2 regions of the Bifidobacterium sp. wkB344 genome follow, and region 2 is predicted to be linked to the other one. Evidence: riboswitches for the same ligand, from Rfam matches in the RefSeq annotation. Region 2 holds a riboswitch; the other holds the start of a gene.
The links. Region 2 has a riboswitch for guanidine ahead of CI601_RS08475 (ACT domain-containing protein). Riboswitches for the same ligand answer to the same signal wherever they lie in the genome.

Region 1: it holds a riboswitch for guanidine, as region 2 does, so the genes downstream of both, CI601_RS01305 (multidrug efflux SMR transporter) here and CI601_RS08475 (ACT domain-containing protein) in region 2, are expected to answer to the same signal.

What each region holds. Positions count from the first base shown of each region.
Region 1 covers NZ_NPOQ01000008.1:148,903-153,313, forward strand. The annotation lists gene CI601_RS01290 (cell division protein FtsQ/DivIB) at 1-128, shown strand, start outside; gene dtd (D-aminoacyl-tRNA deacylase) at 121-621, opposite strand; gene CI601_RS01300 (GNAT family N-acetyltransferase) at 1,016-1,534, opposite strand; gene CI601_RS01305 (multidrug efflux SMR transporter) at 1,599-1,916, opposite strand; guanidine-III (ykkC-III) riboswitch at 1,925-1,988, opposite strand; gene CI601_RS01310 (FtsX-like permease family protein) at 2,188-3,627, shown strand; gene CI601_RS01315 (triose-phosphate isomerase family protein) at 3,836-4,411, opposite strand, start outside.
Region 2 covers NZ_NPOQ01000009.1:282,269-286,679, reverse strand. The annotation lists gene CI601_RS02755 (VOC family protein) at 1-357, opposite strand, end outside; gene CI601_RS02750 (carboxymuconolactone decarboxylase family protein) at 661-987, shown strand; gene CI601_RS08510 (NAD(P)H-dependent oxidoreductase) at 1,095-1,448, shown strand; gene CI601_RS02740 (aldo/keto reductase) at 1,651-2,502, opposite strand; guanidine-III (ykkC-III) riboswitch at 2,648-2,708, shown strand; gene CI601_RS08475 (ACT domain-containing protein) at 2,730-3,386, shown strand; gene CI601_RS08375 (hypothetical protein) at 3,686-4,411, shown strand, end outside.

The DNA of each region.
Region 1 (4,411 bases), on a different contig from region 2:
TCTGGGGCGACGGCTCCGATCTGAAGCTCAAACAGGCCGTGGTTGACAAGATTATCAACGATCCGTCCAAGATCGGCGACAAGCATCAGTTGGATGTATCGGCGCCTCTGCGACCCATCGTCAAATAGACACTGTAGAAGCTGCCGGCTTCATTAGTTTGTCGGTGTCCAGCAGGATGGTCACAGGGCCGTCGTTGACCAGATCCACCCGCATGTGGGCGCCGAATTGTCCGACGGCAACTGGCACACCGGTCGCGGCCAGTGCCCGGTTCAGATCCTGCCAGACCTTTTGGGCATGCTGGGGTTCTCCCGCAGCCATGAAACTGGGGCGATTGCCATGACGCAGATCCGCATAGAGGGTGAACTGGGAAATGGAGAGAATGGAGCCGCCGCAGTCCAGGACCGACCGGTTCATCCGACCCTCCTCGTCGGCGAAGATGCGCATCCGGGTCAGCTTGCGGACAGCATAGTTGACCTGGTCAGCTCCGTCGCCATCCTGGACGGCCACCAGCAGCAAGAGTCCCTTGCCGATACTTTGGGGTTGAAAATCAGGATCCGGCTGCCCTTGCTCGTCGACCACATCGACCCGGGCATGGCTGACCCGTTGTATGACGATTCTCATGCTTTCAGTCTAAAGACTTCAGGCGTTGTTGTAGTGTCGCAGTGTACAGCTGGACCGGTACCTGGTGAGAGTCAGACTAGAGAACCGTTCGAAGACTGGCATGAAGGACACCCACTTCAATGTAGTCGTAGCAGGGCTGGTTCCTGTCAACGGTCCAGTCGATGGCTGTCCCCTCAACTCTTACGATGCCTAGCTTCAGGTCGAAGTCCGCGGTGCCTGTGTTGCCAAGGCAATATGACGGGCTGCCTCGTCGGCGCAATCCTGATCGGTGTGCATGGAGGATGTCATGAGGAATTACCTACTTACTTCGCTGACGGGCGGATTCTGGTCAGTCATGGTTTCCCTTGGATCGTCTCAGATCCGTTGGCGTCGCTGGATTATACAGACGTATTCGTCAACTGACTGCTGCGGTCATGATCCAGTCGGTCTGTAGATCCTCGCCCAAGGTGAAGGTGTGCTCCCCGGTTCGTTTGAAGCCCATGGCTTGGTAGAAACGTTGGGCGGGCTCATTGTGCTCCCATACACCCAGCCAGATTTTGTTCAAATTCTGAGTCCTGGCACGTTTGAAGGCTCGATTGATCAACAGGGTGCCCAATCCGCGGTGCTTGAAATCCGATAGGACGTATAGCCGCTCGATCTCCATGGATGTGTCGCCGAACTGCTCTGTTTGGGCCTTCCCGGTGTTGAGCTGCATGTAGGCTGCGGGCGTGCCATCCACGCTGGCCAGAAGAAAAACGGATTCAGGTTCGGACAGTTGTGACTTGACCAGTTCGGGGGAGAAGGAGTGCCGGAGGTAGTCTTCCATGTTCTCTTGGCTATTGTCGGCGGCGAAGGTGTCGCGGAAAGTGGTTATGCCCAAGGAACGTATCAGTCCGGCTTCATCTGATGTGCATTGCCGTATTGTTGTGGTCATGATGGTGATTCCTTTCCTCGTTGATTCTGCTGCTTGGATATATCTGCTTTGATAGGCACTGTTTTCAGTTGACGATCTTGAGTCCGACCACGCAGGCGACCAAACCGATGATGAGCAGAATGCGGGCGAGTGAAATAGGCTCCGAGCCCGTAGCCATGGCGTATAGGACAGTCGAGGCAGCTCCGATGCCGACCCAGACCGCGTAGGCCGTGCTGGTAGGGATGTTGCGCATGGCAAAGGCTAGACCCATCATGCTGAGAATCAATCCCACAATAAAAACGATGTCAGGGACGATTTTGGTAAAGCCTTGTGACTTGCCCAGGGCGGTGGCCCAGACCGATTCACAGACGCCAGCGAGTATAAGTATGATCCACGAGGACATGGCTCCCTTCCGGCAAGTCTTGTCGCTGTCCGGGTACTTGACCATCGTCCGGGAACCTGAGTCAGATTCTGAATATCAGAATAGCACGAGGCAGCACCCTGATAGTTGAATAGCAAGGGAGCGGTCGACGGTCCATTGCGAGAGGGAATCAGGGTTGATTCAGGGTCGTTTCAGGGGTTTGCCGGATGTTGTCTTTCGCGTCGGTCGGCTATTCATGTAATAGAGGAATGTAGTCGAGTGTACGCACGAGGACGTGGCAGGTGAATGAAACATGACTTGGGCCTTACGTGATTTGAAAGCCAATAGTGGCATCTGGGCTGGCGTCTTTATCGTTCTTGTGGTCACCCAAACCCTGCTCTGTGCCATGAGCGTGAGCATGGGTGTCAACAGCTATTACCAAGGTTTGTCGGCCAAAACCAGGGATCCTGCCAAGAGCCTGGCTTCGGTCCTGAGTCTGGTCTTTCTCACGGTCGTTGTGCTCGGCTGTCTGGTGATCAAACAGACCCTGCAGGCATCGATTCGCCAACGTCGGCAGGGGCTGGCCCTTCTTTCGCTGCTGGGCGCTACGCCTAAGCAGATCCTGGTGTTCACGCTTTTGCAGGTGATGATTCTGGCTCTGCCAGCCTCCCTTGTTGCTGTGGCTCTTTCACCTGCGCTGGCTGGAAGGATCCTCGATTGGTATTCCACCGGGATGCGAATACCGGTACATTTCGCTTTTACCTGGCACGGTTTTCCCAGGTCTGCCTTGATTGGGCTTGCCGTGGGTTTAGCCACAGCTTTCTTGGCGACCAGCCGGACATTGCGGGATTTGGGGAAGATGACACCCGTCCGGGTGGTGCGCCGTGCTGAGGAGAGCGAATCGGTTGAACGGCCGAGACATGGACGCGGTCTTGTATCCCTTTTTCTTGGGTCGGCCTTGCTGCTATTGCCATTGCCTGTCTTTGCCTATCTTTCGCACAGCGGCTCCGGGTCCTTAGAGCCTAAGCAGGTCCAGGCGGTCATAAGTACCGTTGGAAGTGGACCGCTGTTTGCTATTCTCTTGCTGCTGATTGCCTTGGCACGTTCTGGGGGGCCAGTTATAAGCAGGGTCACTCAACTCTGGACTGCTCTGGTCCCCTCGTCATCTGCTGTCTGGCGGATAGCGCGTTCACAGGCTGCGGTCAGGAGTCGAGATACGACATTCGGCTCAACAGTTATAGCTCTGACTGCCTGTATGTTTCTGGTTGGCGGTCTGTTGGCTGCCGGAGGCACCAGTACCATCGCTATGAATAAGGTGCCAGGAATAGAGAACGTCACATCGGGTGGAACTTTGGAGTTGCTCTATGGTTTTTGGGCAGCGCTGCTGGTCGCCCTGGTCGGCGTGATCGCGGGGTTCGCCATCGCCGCTCGGGATCGTGACCTCGATTTGGCGCTCCTGTCAATTGCAGGCGCAAACCCGCAGCAGCTGACTGCTATATCCATATTGGACGGCACCATCGTGATGACCACAGGCATTATCATCGCTGCGGGCGGCACCGGACTGGTCGGGCTGAGCACAGCTATGGTCTACTGGCCACTAGTCCACAGTCTGTCCATGGTCTTTCCCTGGCAGTTCCTCCTTATATGTGGGTTGCCGATCATCGTCGTCGGCTCGCTGGCGACCATGTTGACGGCGCGGCCTGCTTTGCGGCGCTCGCCCATAGCCATTCTGCAAGGGGCCGTAGGCGAATGATTCACACCAAGCATATGGAGTAGGTCTATAAAGATCGCTCTAGAGGTTTGGTTATGGACTGTTGATTGTCGCAAATGCATTAGGGAAGTTTCAGACCTCTTTGCCTGTCAAGCTGTTCTGTTCCCCTTCCTTGCGCAAAAATAGAAAGCTCTGTGGGTTTGAATGTAGTAAGTGGGCCCGAATGATCATTCATGCTCCGATAACAGAATCAGGAAGCCTCCAGCATGCGGGCCTCTTGCACAACTGAAATGAAAGCTTCGGGTTCGTGCGCAAATCGGCCTAAGAACAACCCGTCGACAGCTGGCCATAATTCAGTCAGAAGCCCGGGTCCTGCCGAACCTCCATAAATGATGGATATTTTATCGTCGTACTGTCGGAAATGTTCAGAAATAGCAGTACATACCTCGCGCACATACTCTGTTGAGGCGGGATGCTGGGCTCCTATCGCCCATATCGGTTCATATGCCACCCATAGCGGGCCTGGTTTATGACCATCTACAGCGTTATTGATCTCTTCGATACACACTTGCGATGCTTTTCCTGCATCCATGCGTTCTGGTTCGCCCACACACAACAGTGGCGTCAGACCGTTGCGCCAAGCAGCGGCCACCTTACCTGAGATAAGGGCATCGTCCTCGTGATAATATCTGCGACGTTCAATGTGCCCGATTTCTACAATCGAAGCACCCAGAGCAGCCAAATCTGAGCCAGATACTTCTCCGGTGTACGCTCCTCTGTCGTCGGGGCAGACATCTTGGGCTCCGAGTCGCACCCCTGCCGGTTT
Region 2 (4,411 bases):
GATCAGGTTCTCATCGGGGTCCCTGACGTACACCGAGGTGATGGCCCCATGCGCGCCAGTCCGGCTGACCGGACCCATATAGTCAACACGATGCTCATGAAGCGCGGAAACCACATCATCCAGCGAATCCTCCACAAGCAGACACAAGTCAGCCGAACCGGGCGTAGGCCTATCTGCCTTGGGATCAATCTCATGGCCGACCTGATGAATGTTGATCTTCTGCTGGCCGAATTTCAGCGCCAAACGCCCATCGCCGAACGTCTGTACCTGCATGCCCAGCACATCGTGGTAAAACGCGCAGGTCGCATCGACATCCCGCGCTGTGATGACCAGATGATCCAAACCAGTGATTCTCATGAACTCAACTCCCATCGCCTAGTAACCCAAAAGACAGCCTAAGCGGGCGCATTCGAAAACTGGCATTGGTGCCAGCAGTGAAGGCGACCCATAGTCACAACAGACAAGACTCCTGCCAGAGTCAAGAAGAAACCAATCGGATGAAAGCTCGGCAACGCACCCATGCAAAAAACGAATACCAACATATAAGCAAACGGCATTATACATACCGTTTCGAGGGCCATAAACTGTTGCCGTTCACATCCAAGACGGCAGCGAACCTGTGTCTTGGGAGATCATACGGTCAGCGAGGAAGGGAACATCATGGCCACAAAGCAAACAGCAGGAAGAGAGCAGTTGGGCGAATTCGCGCCTCAGTTCGCCGCTCAGAATGACGATGTTCTATTAGGCAAAGTCTGGACTGATGAACAAGCACTGTCTGCGCACGACAGAAGCATGATCACCATAGCCGCATTGATTGCCATGGGCAGCACAGAACAGCTCGACGCTCACCTGAACATGGGAAAAAAGAACGGCATCGCCAAGGACGAGATAGCAGCAGAAATTACCCATCTGGCTTTCTACGCAGGCTGGCCGAAGGCCTGGTCGGCTTTCAACCGCGCCAAGCAAATCTGGCAAAATGATGACTGAAGGAGAATAAGGCATGGAGCAAAACGCCAAGACGGCAGTCCTGGTCTTCCATCCCCATATGGAAGCCTCACGGGTCAACGCCCGCCTGATGCGGGAAGCCAAGGGGCATGAAGGATGAGGGTATCCTGGTCCGGGACGAATATGCTGCCTTGCGCTCCAATCAGATCGACATCCCTAGTGAGCAAGCATTCGTCGAAGGCTGCGACCGTCTGGTATGGCAGTTTCCCATGTATTGGTACAGCTGTCCTCCGCTGCTCAAGGAGTGGGAAGACCTGGTGCTCACCTACGGATGGGCCTATGGTACCCATGGCGATGCCCTGAAAGGCAAGGAACTCATGCTCGCCGTCTCTGTCGGCTCTCCTGGAGAGAACTATCACCATGAGGGTGAATTCGGCTACACGGTGGACGAGCTCCTGGCTCCGTTCAAAGCTACCAGCAATCTCATCGGAACCGTCTATTGAAAGCCCTTTATTCTGACCGGCGTTAGCTCAGGTATGAGCGATCAGAGCCTGGAAAAGGCAGCCAAGGATTATTTGAGCTGTCTGCAAGGCGACTGGCCGGCACAGTAAGCCTCAACAGGAATCCCTAATATCAAGACGAGGGCTCCCACACTGTAATCTTCAAGTGCGGGAGCCCTCGTCTTATCAGCTCAGCGGACCTCAGTCACTGTGTATAAGATAACCCATGCAGACGTATGGCCTCCTCAGGCGTATCCACATTAAGAAATAGGCGGCCTCCCGTATCCATGGCTCTGATGTCATGCATATCGTCATCATCAAGACTGAAATCTGCAATATTGTGGTTCTCGCGAATCCGTTCCTCATGCGCGGATTTCGGGATGGCGCATATCCCCTGCTGGGTCAGCCAGCGCAATATTATCTGGGCCGGTGACTTGCCATAGCGCTGGCCGATACGCATGAGGACAGGATTGTCGAAAATTCCCCGACGACCTTTAGCCAGAGGCGCCCAGGCCATGGGTGCAATCCCTTGCTCGTCCATGACCTTTCGAAGTGCGATCTGCTGAGTGAAGGGATGCAGCTCAATCTGATTGACCATGGGCGCGATTCTGCTGGAAAGTATCAAATCAATTAGCCGGTCAGGCAGGAAATTGCAGACTCCGATGGCACGAACACGGCCTTGGTCATACAGGTCTTCCATAGCTCTCCACGACCCCTGATAATCGCCATAAGGCATATGGATAAGGTACAGATCCAGGTAGTCCGTCTGCAGGTTGATCAGGGTCTTTTCAAAGGACTGCATCGTCCCCTCGTAACCATTTTGCTGAATCCAGACCTTTGAGGAAAGGCTCACTTCCTCTCGAGGAATAGCAGATTCCCTCAGCGCATCCCCCACTGCTCTCTCGTTGCCATAGAAGGCAGCTGTATCGATAAGGCGGTAGTCCCAATCGAGGGCCGATGCCACCCCACGTCTGCATTCATCCAGATCACCTATCTGGTAGACTCCGAATCCCAATATGGGAAGCTCGAAGCCATTGCTCAGCTGCAGTTTTTCCATGCGCTATCGTCTCCTTGGTGATCCCTCCTGCAATCTAACAAAGCATAGGAAGACAGTATTGCCTGCCACTTTTGGCTATATATTCATCCTCTGCTTATGGGGATGCACACCGGACCTTCGACCCCTGCCAGTAATGCTACAGTATCTTTCGGAAGCATTCCTTCCCCGGACGAGACGCGCCGTACCCGGATCGACGACGACGCTCAACAGGTCACTCGTGGAAGGACGTGGTTGGTTTGTTCCTAATGACTCAGCTTATTGGATTTCTGCTGCTCCTCATGGCCTTTGCTTCGATGATGCTGCTAGGCCTGCCCAGCGGCAGCCGGGTCAACCTTGTTTTGAACCTTATCGGCGCATGTTTGCTGGCCGTCGATGCTCTGGCTAACCGGAGGTGGGCCTTTTTTGCCCTTGAATGCGTATGGGCCATAGTTGCGCTATACGCCATCATCAGATCATATTTAAAAAGCGATTCATTCACGACCAAGAATTGCAGCTCAGCGACAAGGCAAGGGCAGGGTATCTGCATCCGACCCATAGAAGCGGAACTGACTGTCTGCAAAGTTGCTGATTATACAGAGATTGATCTGAACTCACCTTTTGTTTTTACAGGACGAACCGACCAAGAGGCTTCATTGGTCTGTCCAGCCGACATGGTTCCCAGCCAGACCCTGGAGCGCAGTGACGGCTGGCGAGCCTTCCGCATCCAAGGCATTCTCGATTTTTCGCTCATCGGCATCCTGGCTCCGATCGCCACCATTCTGGCAAACAAGGGCATAGGCATTTTCGCTGTCTCGACCTACAACACGGATTATGTCCTTACCAAGGCCGAGGACTTCCCTGCCGCCCTGAATGCCCTCGACAAGTCAGGATATACGATCATCTGATTGACCAACAGCAACATTAATCATGACCGCCGATGCTGCCCATATATAAACAAACACCCTTCGTCGTTGAATATATTGCAACGAATTCGGCGCTTTTGCAGGCCCTTCCTTTCGTCTAACTCCCTGTGCTTCACCTGTACTTGGTCAATATCGAAAAGATGCAGACCTAGTGCCAGTCAATGCCACTTTTACGAGAAAATGACACATACACTGGCCTCAACAAAGGTTGCTTCCTGAAAATAGGCGGGCTGCCAGATGACCTGCCACAAGTGACGAGAAGTACAAGCCTGGAGGATCAGATGAGCAACAATCGAAATGAACGTGCGAATAAGAACCAAGGCAGGCATGAGGGAAACTCCTCGCGGAGCGACAACACACGTGAAAGTTCCCAACAAACAACCATGAACGACAAGAACTACATGCCAAAACCAGTGGAGAACGCGAACGCCAGAAAAGAAAGCCAGGCAGTAAATGCCCCCAAGCCGAAGCCTGTACCAGAACAAACAGGCGAGAAAGAAGGCAGGGATTCATCCAAGAAGGACGCCGATCAAAGCAGACCTGAAGTACGAAATAAACAGGAACAGGCCGGTCACGTAGACAGAGAGCATGATGGTCCCTCTCATGACGACAAGCCGAGCCAACCCAATAAGACTGCCGCAAAGGATGCGCCTGTATCTGTCGGCAAACCATCTCAACCAAGTGTTCCCAGCTTACCCAAACCACGGAAGGCGAAGAACCATGACTCCTTCTATCTGGGCCTTGCCTCGGCAGTCCTAGTCGCAGCTCTAGGCCTCAGCCTGAGCACCATGCCGATTTTCTTCTCCCTGCCTCTTGCCGCAGTCTTATTCGGAATTGGCATCTGGCTCCTCTCCTATGCCAGCTTCAAGTCTCCCGGCAAGCCGGAGGGAGAGGGAACGGAGACGGACAGGCATACCAGGACGGTAGTCGTGGCGACGGTCCTTCTGGTGCTGCAAACCTTCATCATGGATGTCTTCATCTTCACCCGAATGGGAACAGTCGGCAAA